DNA from 2 places in the Salinicola sp. CR57 genome. Region 2 is predicted to be linked to the other one. Evidence: predicted binding sites of a transcription regulator. Region 2 holds the regulator's gene; the other holds the start of a gene.
The links. The regulator FliA, encoded in region 2, starts transcription of late flagellar genes. The targets are predictions, from matches to a motif close to CTAAAGTTNNNNNNNNNNCNGCCGATA.
Positions count from the first base shown of each region.

Region 1 (7,190 bases), 270 kb from region 2:
CGTCTTCACCGTCGATGGTGGCCAGCTTGCCGGCGCTATCGAAGGTCGCGGTGAGCGTCTGATCGGTAAGCACGCCGTCCAGCGCCGTACGGGCGCTCCAGGCATTGTCGCCGGTCTTCTGGAAGTACAGCGTGGCATTGTGCTGCGCGCCCTGCGAGTCGTAGACCGTGAAGCTGGTGGAGTAGTTGTAGGCGACGTTCGTCTGCTGGGTAGTGTCTCCCGCCGTCTTGGCCGCAAGATTGTCATAGAGCACGGCGGTCGAGGAGTCGTCGGCCACGGTAGAGGCATCCAGGTTGAGCTGAATGTTGATCCCCGTTCCGGTGGCACCGGTAGCACTGGCCGGCATGTCCGCCGCCGGCACGTTGAGCACCTGCGGCTGGCCGCCGACGACGACACCGGAGTTGACGTTGGTGGCATCCGCCAGGCCGTAGCCCATCAGTCGGGCGCCCTGGGCGTTTTCCAGAAATCCGTCGGCGGTCAGCGTCAACTGGCCGTTGCGCGAGTAGCCGACCTCGCCCTCCTGCTGGAAGCGCAGGAAGCCATCGCCGCTGATGGCGATGTCCAGATTGCGTCCGGTAGCTTCCAGGCTGCCATTGCTGAAGTCCTGGAGTACGCCGGAGACCCGGGTACCCAGGCCCACGGCGCTATTGGCGAATACGTCCGAGAACTGGACCGATCCGCTCTTGAACCCCTTGGTCTGGGAGTTTGAAATATTGTTGCCGATTACATCCAACTGCTGGGAAGCGGCGTTGACGCCACTCAATGCCTGCGAAAAGCCCATGACTGATCCCCTACGTTTATCGGTTGCGTCCGCTAGAACGGTTGATGTCGTTGCTGAATCTCACTCAGAGAATCTGACGTACTTCCGAGAGCGCCACGGGATCCTGAGCGTATCCCAAGTCGAGCTGGGCGCCGTTCGCCCCCTGAATCACCCCGTTGACCAGGGCGTAGTTCAGCGCAGCCGGCGCGTAGGTTTCATCCCCTACGGTGCCGGTCAGGGAAGCCGTGTAGGTGCTGTCGACGGCAGCGTTGGAGCCATCGGCCAGCTTGCCATCCCAGGTAAAGCTGTGGACGCCTGCGGACAAGGGCCCGGTGGAGAAGCTGTCGATGATCTCGCCGCTGGCACCGCGAATATCGATCTGCAGATCCTCGACGGCACTATCCAGCTCCACACCGATAGGCGTGGTGACCACACCGTTGGCGTCATCGGAAGTTCCCACCAGGATTCTGTTGCCCGGCACCATCACGCCCTGACCGATCAACGCCGTGGCCTGTAACGCCTGGCCCGCGTCGATCTGGTCGGTGATCGCGGACAGACTGTCGTTGAGCTTCTCGATACCGCTGACGGTGTTGATCTGAGCCAGTTGCGCCGTCATGTCCGAGTTTTCCATCGGGCTGGTCGGGTCCTGGTTCTTCAACTGCGTCACCAGCAGCGTCATGAAACGCTCGTTGAGCTCGCTGCCGGAGTCGACTCCCGTGGTAGAGCTCTTGGCGGCCGCGCCATTGATGTTGGCCAGGGTACTGTTGCCGATCACCGGACTGGACATGACATCTCCTCGCTATGGACCGACACCGATCAGCCTTCGCCGATGGTGAGTGTTTTCGTCATCAGCGTCTTGGCGGTGTTCATGACCTCGACGTTGGCTTGGTAAGAGCGTGAGGCGGCGATCATGTCCACCATCTCGTTGACCGGGTCGACATTGGGCATCGTCACGTAGCCCTCGTCGTTCGCCAACGGGTGCCCCGGCCGATACTCCATTCGCATTGGCGTGGTGTTGTCCTCGATCACACCGTTGACGCGAACACCGCCTGCGCTGCCGCCCTGCTGGCTCATCGCCTGGAACATCACCTGCCTGGCGTGATAAGGCTGCCCGTCAGGACCGGCGACACTGTCCGCATTGGCCAGATTGCTGGCCGTCACGTTCATCCGCTGTGAATTGGCGGACAGCGCCGAGCCGGAAATTTCGAATACGCTGAACATCGACATCGTGTTACTCCGATTGCATGGCTTTCTTCAGCCCTTGGATCTTGCGACTGACGAAAGTGACATCCGCCTGATAACGCAGCGAATTGTCGGCAAAGGCCGAACGCTCCCGATCCATGTCGACCGTATTGCCATCGAGACTGGGCTGATCCGGCACCCGATAGAGCAGATCCCGTACGCCCGTCCCGCCACCGGCCTGCCCGGGAATGTGCCGGGCCGAGGTCCGCGCCAGTGACAGCCCACCGGAAGCCTCGCTGCGACCCTGCTCCATCACCCGGTTCAACTCGGCGCGAAAATCGAAATCCCGGGCCTTGAAGTTGGGCGTATCGGCATTGGCGATGTTATTGGCCAGAACCTGCTGGCGCTCCGCACGCAGATTGATGGCCTCCTGCTGGAAGCGCACCGCGTTATCCAACTTGTCGAACATGCCGTGCACCTCGAATGGCGTTCGCTGGAAAATTGACAGAGTGGAGAATAGCGGCGGGATGTTCGTGGCAAACGTGTAAACAGACCCGTAATTGCGCGCCATTTTTATCAATGCCTGGCTGCGGGTCCGTTTAAAATCGCTTCCACTATGGGGAATTCCGTCGATCGACGCGGTACACCGCGAGCCTGCCAGCCACCGAGGTCCACGACATGCGAGCAGATCCGCCCGACACGTTTCAGCGCGCCAGGTCGAAGTGCCGCCCCGGTCTGCGACGGGTCGCCTGGACCGGAGCCATGACGCTGATGGCGTTGCTGTTCGCGCTGTCGCTGTTACCGATACCTTCGATATCGCAAGCGGATACCGAGATTCCGACGGACGATGCGATCAGCGCGAGCGTCACGCGCTTTCTTCAGCAGCAGACCGCTTCACTCGGGGATCAGGTCAAGATAGCGGTTCAGGATCGTGCAGCCGATCTCGGGGATTGTCCGACACCCCAACCTTTCCTGCCTCGACCGGGGGTTCCCCAAGGCCGGGTGACCGTGGGCGTGCACTGCGGCAACGACAGCAGCCGCACCCGCTACGTGCAGGCAACGGTTTCCGCGGTCGTCCGTCATCTGGTGGCCAGCCAGCCAATCGAGCCGGGGCAGAGGATCGATGCGAGGACGCTGGACTGGCAGCAGACGGACATTTCCCGACTCCGCCGTGGCTATCTGGACGATCCCGCCCAGGTGGACGGCATGGTTGCCACCCGGCGTATTCCGCCGGGCACCACCCTGACCGAGAGCATGGTGCGCAAGCCCTGGATGGTAAAACGTGGCGACACGGTGGTACTCACCGCCGTTGGCCAGGGCTTTCGTGTCAGTCGCAACGTCGAGGCGCTGGACAACGGTGGGCTGGGGAGTACGATTCGACTCAAGACGGAGAACAACCAGATCCTTCAAGGGAGAGTGACAGGACAGGATCGACTGCGGGTGGACTTCTAGCCCACTCGGATAAATTTCTTAACAAAACTCTTCCTTAATTGCTTTCAGCTTCCGCGGGCGCTGCCGATAACGTAGGAAACCCCGTCATCGTGCATCCAGCCATGAGGTAACGACTTTGAAAATCGACCAGACACAGCCGCTGACTCGTCCTACGCAGAACGAAGCCGCCGAGCAGCGCAAGAGTGTTGAATCGCTGGGAAACGCCAAGACGGCGGCCGGTTCGACCACGACGTTGAGCCAGATATCGACCGCTGACGATAGTGGCGACATCGACACTGCTCGCGTCAACGACATTCGCCAGGCCATCTCCGAGGGCCGGCTCGAACTCGATACCGGCAAGATCGCCGACGGCCTGATCCAGAGCGTCCGCGACATGCTGGGTGAGCGTTAATCATCTGACTGACTTCAGGTCCGGATTCAGGAATCTTCCATGACGCCAGCCGAATTGCTCCGCGAACAACAGGCCCTGCTGCAAGCTTTCGCCGAAACGCTGGATGCCGAGGCCAATTGCCTTGGCTCGGGTAATGCCGATGGAGAGCGTCTCAGCACGCTGGCGGCGTCGAAACAAAAGCAACTGAGCGAGCTTGATCGACTCGAAGGTCTACGCAGGGAGCATCAACGGTCGCAGGGATTTGGCGTCGGCAGCCAAGGCGCGGCCCAGTTCGCCAATGCCACCGGCATGGAGGAGACCTGGCAGCGTATTCGCCGGTTGGCGGAACAGGTTCGTCAAACCAACCGTCTCAACGGCCACATTATCTCCCAGCGGCTGGAGCATAACCAACAGGCTATCGATTTTCTGAATCGTGCCATTGGTGGCAGCGTCTACGGGCCAAGCGGTCAATCCCGACATGGCGGCTTCGGCGGGATCAGTTCCAAGGCTTGAAAAGCAAAACCCTCCGCCAAAACGATGGCAGAGGGCTCTTTCGACCAAGCGAAGTAACAGTAGTAAATGCTCAGTCTTCCGTTCTGACGACCCAAGATTCGACGGTATCGCCGCCGTGCTCGTCTTTCCAGGCCTTCAAGGTCTTGTGATTGCCGCCACGCGTCTCGACGACTTCACCAGTCTTGGGGTTCTTGTAGATTTTCAGCTTGCGCTTGCGGCGTCCTCCAGCGGAGCTCGCCGGCGCTGCCGAGGCCTGGGAGCCCTCAGCCGGACTCAACAATTCCATGACGTCCCGCGTCGTCTTACCGTATTCCGCCATCAGTGCCTCGAGCTTCTCCTTGAACTCGAGTTCGGATTTCAGGCGCTGATCACCCTCCATGCGCTTCAGCTCTTCTTCAAGCTGCTTCAGGAGCTGTTCTTTCTTGACATAATCGCTGAGTAGAGACATTCGTCGTTCCGTTGCGGATTGGTTTAAGCGAAGACATTATTGCCGATATTTACAGAGTTGCAAGGCTTGTCGGGATGATTTTTTTAAAGCATACCAATTACCGCTATTTATTAACTCACGATCCCTTTCACTTCATATTCGCGAACCGGCTCCAAGCGATGACCGCCCGACATTTGCCACAGGGGCAAACCGCCATCGCCGAACTGAGAGCAATGTTCGTCTCGGCAAAAAAACAGCACCAAGGATAGTCCGATGCCGATTTGATTGTTAAGACTTTATTCGAACAGGCGGCCTTTAAGATTATCAGTCTGCAAAATCTGGATAAGCGCACGCTAAATCAATGACATCTAATTACTTATGGTTCCGACGATAGCGCTACAGTTCGCCCACGGAACGTCGATATTGAACTGGAGACCACGCGTATCCCCGTCTCGGCACGAATGGGTACGCGTTCCACTCATCCGACGACGGACTGCGGTCTTCGGCAACCAGGACATCGGTTCAAGACATGCCGAAAATGAAAAATTACTTGTCGGCCCGGACGCTGGGGGTCCTCGCCGGAATCTGGATAGGCAGCTCGCTGGCGATACTGACGGCGGCCTGGCTCGTGGTAATCGCTGGCGGTACCTTGGTGACGGTCATACTGGCCGGTCTGCCTATCGGACTCGCGGGGCTCGCAGCCACGCTGTGGCTGATAAACCGGCAACTACTGGTGCCAGTCAGACGCATGGCCGATCACGTCCGCCTCGAACATGACTTCAGTACCACGCCTCGTGAAATGCCCTTCGATCTCTCCAGCCGTGCCGATGCCGTCGGTTTACTGGCACGGCAACTCCAGCGGTTGATCGAGGAGTCCAGAAGCCACCACGCCGCGCTACTGGAGCAGACCCTCAACGACCCGCTGACGGGACTCGGTAATCGCCGAATGCTGGAAAAGCGCCTGGATATTCTGGTCCCGCTGAGTCGCCGGCTGAGCTGTACGGTATCGGCAATGATGATCGACGTGGATCATTTCAAGGCATACAACGACAACTATGGCCATCCGGCCGGCGACAGCTGTCTCGTGGATATCGCCGGGGTGTTGAGGGATACGTTCCGTCGAGACACCGATGTCGTGGTGCGACTCGGTGGTGAAGAGTTTCTCGTGCTGCTGATCAATACTGGCAATGAGGAAGCCCGGGCCCTGGCAGACGCGATGCGAGGCATGATCCAGGCGCTTGGGCTGCCGCATGAGTACTCTCCCGTCGCCCCAGTCGTCACCGTCAGCGTTGGCGTGGTAACGAGCCCCAACGGCCTGTTGATCGATATCGACGAAATGATCAACCACGCGGATCAGGCACTTTACGACTGCAAGGAACACGGCCGAAATCGGGTAGCGGTGAGACTGATCGGGGCCGACAACACGCCAGCAGCGCATACCACTGTCGTTGAGTCGGTCACCCGGACATCATCCGGATAACAAAATTTACAAGCATGAACTGGATGGATATCCAGTACTCGTTTACCTTCATCTTATCGATATCTTCAGCGCCCTGCCTTAATAGCTTTTTTTATGCATAAGCGTAAAAATAGCCTTTTTGTTCTATAATCCAGCTGTTTCATTTGGATATCGATAAGGAGTCTCATGAGATTGATCGGCGTGCTCAGTGGAGACATCGTTGCCTCCCGCGATATTGCCGACAAACGCAAGTTGCGCGGCGCGATCGATACCGGCATCGAACGTCTCGGCCAGACGCTGGATGCCGTGGGCACGCGGTTCCGTGGTGACGCCTTCCAGTTGGCCGTTCCCAGGATCGAGGACACTATCGTCGCGGCTGTCCTCATGCGTGCCAGCCTGCTCGAGCACTCTCCTTCTCGACGCCAGAGCTGGGACGCCCGAATCGCCATCGGGATCGGCGAGGGCGAAGTGCCCGCGCCGGAAGACTTCATCAATGCGGATGGGGAGGCATTCGTGCGCTCCGGTCAAGGCCTGGACGCATTGGGCCAAGGCCATCAACGCTTGGGCCTGTTCCTCCCGTCTCCCCAACCGGATCTGAATCTGCTGATTCAGTTCGCCGATGACATCATCAGCCACTGGAGCCACAACGCTGCGGAAGTGGTTCGACTGAGCCTTACCTCCGATCACTCCCAAAGTGAACTGGCCAAACGCCTGGAACGCTCGCAACCGACCATCAATCGCCGCCTGGGCGCGGCGCGCTGGTCGCTGATTCACGCCTTTCTCGAATTCACACGAGAACGCCTGGAGGCCATGAAATGAGCGAAACCGGCCTGTCGCTGCTCCTGGCGCTGCTGCTGTCGCACACGGTCGCCGATTTCATCCTGCAGAGCGACGCCTGGGCGCGCCAGAAGCAGCAACACCATTTCCGCGCGCGCTCGCTCTACTGGCATGTCGGCATTCACATGCTGCTGTGCCTGGCCATCCTGATCGCTTTTGGCATTCCCTTGCGCGAGGCCTTGATCGGCAC
Region 1 covers NZ_PZJL01000006.1:476,186-483,375, forward strand. The annotation lists gene flgE (flagellar hook protein FlgE) at 1-781, opposite strand, end outside; gene DOM56_RS12265 (flagellar hook assembly protein FlgD) at 846-1,547, opposite strand; gene flgC (flagellar basal body rod protein FlgC) at 1,577-1,987, opposite strand; gene flgB (flagellar basal body rod protein FlgB) at 1,992-2,411, opposite strand; gene flgA (flagellar basal body P-ring formation chaperone FlgA) at 2,705-3,394, shown strand; gene flgM (flagellar biosynthesis anti-sigma factor FlgM) at 3,510-3,785, shown strand; gene DOM56_RS12290 (flagellar protein FlgN) at 3,825-4,277, shown strand; gene DOM56_RS12295 (histone-like nucleoid-structuring protein, MvaT/MvaU family) at 4,348-4,725, opposite strand; gene DOM56_RS12300 (sensor domain-containing diguanylate cyclase) at 5,243-6,184, shown strand; gene DOM56_RS12305 (hypothetical protein) at 6,350-6,982, shown strand; gene DOM56_RS12310 (DUF3307 domain-containing protein) at 6,979-7,190, shown strand, end outside.
Region 1: flgM (flagellar biosynthesis anti-sigma factor FlgM) is a predicted target of FliA. The motif match lies at 3,437-3,463, and genes of this name have one in related genera.

Region 2 (7,190 bases):
GATGATCCTGCCATTGCCGCCATTCGCGCTCGACCTGTTCTTCACCTTCAATATCGCGCTGTCGATCATGGTGCTGCTGGTCAGCATGTTCACCGAGAAGCCGCTGGATTTCGCGGCTTTCCCGGCAGTGCTGCTGTTCTCGACGCTGCTGCGGCTGTCATTGAACGTGGCCTCGACCCGAGTGGTGCTGATGGAAGGGCACCAGGGCGGCGATGCCGCCGGCAAGGTGATCGAGGCCTTCGGCGAGTTCCTGATCGGGGGCAATTTTGCCGTCGGTCTGGTGGTGTTCCTGATTCTCGTCGTCATCAACTTCATGGTCATCACCAAGGGCGCCGGGCGTATCGCCGAAGTCGGGGCTCGCTTCACGCTGGATTCCATGCCAGGCAAGCAGATGGCGATCGATGCCGATCTCAACGCCGGTCTCATCGGTGAGGAAGAGGCGCGCAGACGCCGCACCGAGATCAACCAGGAATCGGAGTTCTACGGTTCCATGGATGGTGCGAGCAAGTTCGTCCGCGGTGATGCCATGGCCGGGCTCTTGATCATGGTCATCAACCTGATCGGCGGGCTGATGATCGGCGTCGCCCAGCACGGCCTGCCCTTCGGCGAAGCCGTGAAGACCTACACCCTGCTGACCGTTGGCGACGGGCTGGTTGCCCAGATTCCTGCGCTGGTGATCTCGACCGCGGCGGGTGTGACGGTGTCACGGGTCAACACCGACCAGGACGTCGGCCAGCAGCTGCTGAGCCAGTTGTTCAACAACCCGCGAGTGATGTTCCTCGCCGCCGGTGTGATGGGCCTGCTCGGCATGATCCCCGGCATGCCTAACGTCGTGTTCCTGCTGTTTGCCGTCGTGCTGGCGGCGCTGGGGTGGTGGATCCTGCGGCGTGAACAGGTCCAGGCGGTCCGCTCGGTGGAGGAGAGAGCGCCACCTGCGGTGCAGGAGACGCCCGAGGCGAGCTGGGATGACGTGCAATTGGTCGACACCCTGGGGCTGGAGGTGGGGCATCGTCTGATCCCGCTGGTGGACCAGCGCCAGAAGGGAGAACTGCTCGGGCGAATCAAGAGCGTGCGCAAGAAGTTCGCCCAGGACGTCGGCTTTCTGCCGTCGGTGGTGCATATCCGTGACAATCTGGAGCTCAACCCCAATGCGTACGTGATCACCCTGAAGGGGGTGGAAGTCGGGCGGGCGGAGGCGTTTCCGGGCAAGTGGCTAGCCATCGATCCGGGTCAGGTTTCCGGTGCCATCGAGGGCAGTCGTACCCAGGATCCGGCATTCGGGCTGACGGCTTACTGGATCGAGACGGCCCAGCGCGAGCGTGCGCAGATTTACGGCTATACCGTCGTCGATGCCAGTACGGTGATCGCGACGCATCTCAATCACCTGCTGCACGAGAATGCCGGCGACATGCTGGGCCGGGCCGAGGTCCAGCAACTGCTGGACAAGGTTGCCGAGCATCAGAAATCGCTGGTGGAAGACGTGGTACCCAAGCTGCTGCCGCTGACGTCGCTCCAGCGCATTCTGCAGAACCTGCTGGCCGAGGATGTCCCGATTCGCGACATGCACACGATTCTCGACGTGCTGGCGGAATACGCCCCGCAGCAGTCGGATGCCAATGAGCTGACCGCCCTGGTGCGGGTCGCGTTGGGTCGAGCGATCACCCAGCAGTGGTTCCCGGGTCGCGAGTCGATGCATGTCATGAGTCTCGAGCCCCGGCTGGAGCAGGTTCTCACCCAGGCGCTCAACAACGGCGGTGCGCTCGAGCCGGGGCTGGCCGATACCCTGATGCAGCAGACGGCCGCCGCGGTCGAGCGCCAGCAGAGCCGGGACGAACCGACCGTGCTGGTGGTACAGCATGGATTGCGCGCGTTGCTGTCACGCTTCCTGCGTCGCCAGATCAAGTCGCTGGTGGTGCTCTCGCAAGCCGAAATTCCGGACGATCGCAATCTGCGGGTCACCACCACCATTGGCGCGCCGCCATGAACCGTCGGCGCACGCTAGCGTCGTGGCGCATCGTGCTGGGCACGATCATCGCATGGCCCATCGCGTTGACCTGGGCTGCCCAGGGAACCTGGGTGGCCCCGTTGCCGGGCCAGACCGTGGTGATGTCGGAGCGTCCGCTGGCGGGCGTCGAGATCCAGCCGCCGCCCTCCCTCGCGGAGGCGAGGATCGATCGCGTTCGCTGGACGTTTCGTACCGATGCGCCTGCGCCGGCGCTGAAGGCCTGGCTATGCCAGCAGACGTTCTGCCTGCCCCTCGCCGGACGTCAGGGGGAAACGCAGCACTTCTCGGGACGTTCCGCCGCCAGCCCGTTCCGGCTGCGGTTCCAGTTGCCGATCGAGGACCACGGCGTCGGCAGGGTGAGAGTCTCGGCTGGCCAATTGATCATCGATTATCGTGGGTAACGCCGACAAACAACCGAAATAGCCGCCGGATAACGGGCAGTTTGCCGTCTTGGCTAGGCGTGCGGGCGGCATAATGATGTCATTGGGTCATGCGTTTCGGTGACCGTGGGTTTTTGGACGAGGCCATTCGATGTATACCGCACAAGGCAAAATCGATCAGCACGCAGTGATTGAGCAGTACTTGCCGATGGTGAGACGCCACGCGCTCTCCCTTCAAGTGCGCCTGCCCGCCAGCGTGGAGCTCGACGATCTCATCCAGGCCGGAATGCTGGGCCTGCTGGATGCCATGGGCCGTTACGACAATGCGCACGGCGCCAGCTTCTCGACCTATGCCAATCAGCGAATTCGCGGCGCGATGATCGATGAACTTCGCAGTCGTGACTGGATGCCGCGGAGCGTGCGGCGCAGTGCCCGAGCCCTGGACCAGGCGGTGAGAAGGCTGGAGCAGCAACTCGGCCGCGCCCCGGAAGAGCGGGAGATAGCTCGCGAGATGGGAATATCCCGCGACGAATACCATCAACTGCTGACGGACGCCAACAACGGCTTCCTGCTGGCGTACGACGAGAGCGATAGCGAGAACGGCGTAACGGCGGTTTCCGAGGGGGGGCCGCCATCGCCGCTGGAGGCGCTGCTCGACGCGGATAACCGGGCCAACGTCATGGCGGCGATCGATGCGCTGCCGGAACGCGAGAAACTGCTGCTGGGGCTCTATTATCAGGAGGAGCTCAACCTGAAGGAGATCGGTGCCGTGCTCGGCGTCAGTGAGTCCCGGGTCTGCCAACTGCACAGCCAGGCGGTTTCCCGGCTGAGAAGTCGGCTCAATCACTGATCGGGTCCCGGTCGGCCGAGAGGCCGGGATAACTCTACGCCGCCGGCTCTGACAGACTCATCGACCCGGGGACGGTCACCGTGACCGCTCCCGGGTCGACGCCACTCAGTGTCCGAACGGGGCCCTCGAACTGGCGCCTGTCAATCCGCGGATGGCGCCGCGCGAACCGCCGCCGCAACCTGCCGCGCCACGTCCTTCCACACCGCACCCAACGCGCGCACCAGCGCCGGATAACCGTCATTCTCCAGCGGCCGCGTCACGTCGAAATGTCGTTGCATCATCAGCCGGTTTCCGTCGTGGAGTTGCCACTCTCCGGAGGCCACGGCGCGACCGTCGTAGCGTCCCTGGAACTGATCGACGCTCAGCGATAGCCGCTGCGCCCCAGCGCCGCCCTGAGCCGAGCTGACGACCGTCACGCCCGGCAGCTCGGCAGACAGCGACTGGCGCAACTGGCGTGTCAACTGGTGGCCCAGCTCTTCGGCCCACAGATTCTGATTGGCGGCATTGAGCTCGATATCGCTGGTCTGCATCACGATACCTTCCTGATCGAGATAGCTGGCCACCTCGACCGGGCTGACGCTGAGTTGCCGATTCCCGGAGATCGATGACGTTGGCGACGGCGGACTCTCGACCTCCGGCAGGGTATAGCGATTGGTTGGTGTCGATTGCGCGGCACAACCCGCCAGGGCCGCGGTCGCGATCATCAGCAGGGTCGTGGCGCCGAACCGGCGCCAGCGGAACATGAGTGAGGCCATCATTGGGGAGCTCTCGGCACAGGGTCGGTTTGGACTTCGCGATCGAAGATCAGCGCATTGGGCTGCTCGCGAAGCGTCTTGGCCACCGGCTGCAGATCGCGCATCAATATTTCCAGCTGCTTGAGGGTGTCATTCAACTGACGGTACCCCGAGGAGCCGGCAGAGAAGCCATTCAGCGTATTCTGCAACTCCTGGAGCGTGTCGTTGAGACTGCCCGGTAGCTGTTGCGTCGCGGGGTCGGAGACGATGGCATTGACCGATTCGGCGATCTGACGCACCTGCTCCAGCGTCTGCTGAGAGGTCTGCATCGTCTGATCCAGGCGGTCGAGAATCGGCTCGACTTGCAGATTGTTGAGCTTGTCCAGCAGGTTCGAGATCTTCTGTTCGATCTGGGCGAAACCACCGGAAACGGTCGGGAACACGGGCTTGCCGTCGAACGTCAGCGCCTTGTAGGGATCGGCGTCCTGGCTGAAGTTGAGGTCGACGAACAGTGCGCCGGTCAGCAGGTTGCCGGCCTTCAGTGTCGCCCGCAAACCATACTCCTTGAACATGGTCTGGAAACGATCCCTGACTTCCTGGTCGTCGATGTCCTCGTTGACGTTTTCGCTGCTCTCCAGCCGCTGGGGCTCGATCCGAATCAGTACCGGGATCGCGAACTGGGTCAGGGTATCGGGCTGCGGGGCAGTGAAGTGCCAGGGGACACTGACGACCGTGCCCACGCGCACGCCACGATACTCCACCGGCGCGCCGCGACTGAGCCCTCGAACGGTGTCGTCGACCAGCAGGACATATTCGATGTACTGGTCATAGGTGCCCTCGCGCGCACTCTCCTCGTTGTTGTAGAGGGTGTAGGTCGTGTCCTGCTTGGCGGGATTGCCGCGGGCGATATCCTCGGGAACGCCGAAGGTCACGCCGCCGCTGATCAACGTCTCGAACGAGTCCAGGTTGACGTTCACCCCCTCCGAATCCAGCTGCACGTCGATGCCGGAAGAGCTCCAGAAACGCGTGGTATCGGTCACCAGGCTGTCGTAGGGAGACTGGATGAAGATGCGGTGGCGCATCTCGCGTTTGTCGGGGTCGAAATCGGTACTCTCCACGCGACCGACGGTATAGCCCTGGTAGGTGACCGGATCGCCGGCGCTGAGCGAATTGCCGACCTGACTCACCAGGTTGATCCTGAGTCCAGGGGCATCCGGCGGTGCGACCGGAGGCTGTTCGAGGACATCGAAGCTGTCCTGGGCTTCATCGCTCTTGCCCGGCGCGAGCTGGATGTAAGCGCCGGACAGCACGGTATTGAGACCGCTGATGCCCTCACGCCCGATGCGTGGCTTGACCACCCAGAAGCGTGTCTCGGCATTGAGCATTCGCTCCGCGTCGTTGGACATGCGCGCCGTGACCACGGTGTGTGACAAGTCGTCGGACAGGCGGACGGCCTCGACATGGCCGACTTCGACATTACGCGTCTTGATCAGGGTCTTGCCGGCCTCTATGCCCTCGGCGTTGTCCATGTTCAGCGTGATCAACGGCCCTCGGCTGGAAATGTTGTCCCACACCATCCAGGCACCGATCAGCGCCGCTAGTAGAGGCACTATCCAGATCGGCGAGAGTCGCGATTGCGACACCCGTTTGGCGCGTTGCATCGAATCAGGCATCGTCGGCTTCCTTGACGGGCGAATAGGGTGACTGGCGTTTGAGCGCGGCCGGCATGTGGGGCTGCATGTTGCGCGCGTCCCAGATCAGGCGTGGGTCGAAGCTGATCGCGGCCAGCATGGTAATGATGACCACCGCGGAAAAGGCGAGCGCCGCCGGGCCTGGCGTGATCGCCAGCAGCGATCCGGCATGGACCAGCGACACCAGAATGGCGACCACGAAGACGTCGATCATCGACCAGCGCCCGATCAGTTCGGTGATCCGGTACAGCTTCTGGCGCTTGTGCTTGAATTCGGATTCACCGCTGCGCCGGACTGTAATGCAGAGCCAGCCGAGTGCGAAGACTTTACCGATCGGCACTACGACACTGGCGGTGAAAATGACCAGCGCGATGGGCCAATCGCCGTGGCCGAGAAAGATCATGACGCCGCCGATGATGGTCGAGGGCGTTTCGTTGCCCAGCGACGTCGTGGTCATGATCGGGTAGAGATTGGCGGGGATGTAGCAGAGAGTTGCCGCGATCAGCAGCGCCCAGGTCTTCTGCAGACTGTGAGGGCTCCGGAAGCGTAGCGGCTCGCCACAGCGCTGGCAACGCCCTCGCCCGAAATGGCCGAGGCGATTGACCAGGCCGCAGGTCGGGCAACCGGTGAGCTTCTGTTCGGCGGCCGGCTGGCCCGGTCGGCACCCCTCGGGGGCGAGCGGCTCACCCACCAGCGAGAACCACATCCAGTCGGTATCGATGGAGCGTGTGGTCAGCAGCAGCAGCAGGGCATAGACGCAGAACGCCCAGAACGACAGGCCCAGGTCGACGGATGCCATGCCGGCGATCTTGATCAGGCTGACGAGGGCGCCGATGACGAACACGTCCGCCATCATCCAGGGGCCTAGATGGGAGAGCGCGCGAGCGATGCGGTAGCTCCGTGGCAGCGGACGTCGTTGCAGGAGGCCGAGGTGCAGCCAGACGACGGCGAGAAGATAGACCGTGGGCAGTACCACGACCGTCAGCAGGACCAGCATGCCGACGAACGGCTCGTGGAACCTGACGAGACTGGCGGAGGTGTCGGCGAGATGAATGGCATTGCTGACACCGCGCGCTTCGAAACTGATGAACGGGAAGTAGAGCGCCGCCGCCAACGCCATCAAGGCGCTGATGGCAAATGCCAGGCTGCGCTCGGCGGGGCGAAAATGTCGATGGCTAAGCGTATGACCACAGCGTGGGCAACTGGCTCGCTCGCCCGGATGCAGAGGCGGTAGCGCGACCAGCAGATCGCATTCGTGGCAAGCACGAAGACGACGACGCGTCCGTCGAGGCGTCAGGAAGCTCGTCTTGTCGATGTCAGAGTCACTCTTGCCTGCTGCCAAAGCCATACCCGATGAGAAAGCTGGATGAGAGGCGTACCACGCTACTTGATGTCAGCATGTTACTGGAATACATACGTCCGTGCATGTTTGTTGGATGCACTCGAAGACGCTGGCGCTGTTTTCGAAAAGTCACGATAGTTCAGCCGCTTGGATACTATAGTAGGCTAAGGTCGTTTTGCCGAAGAAGC
Region 2 covers NZ_PZJL01000006.1:208,384-215,573, forward strand. The annotation lists gene flhA (flagellar biosynthesis protein FlhA) at 1-1,984, shown strand, start outside; gene DOM56_RS11020 (flagellar protein FlhE) at 1,981-2,406, shown strand; gene DOM56_RS11025 (RNA polymerase sigma factor FliA) at 2,537-3,235, shown strand; gene DOM56_RS11030 (ABC-type transport auxiliary lipoprotein family protein) at 3,376-3,993, opposite strand; gene pqiB (intermembrane transport protein PqiB) at 3,990-5,642, opposite strand; gene DOM56_RS11040 (paraquat-inducible protein A) at 5,635-6,975, opposite strand.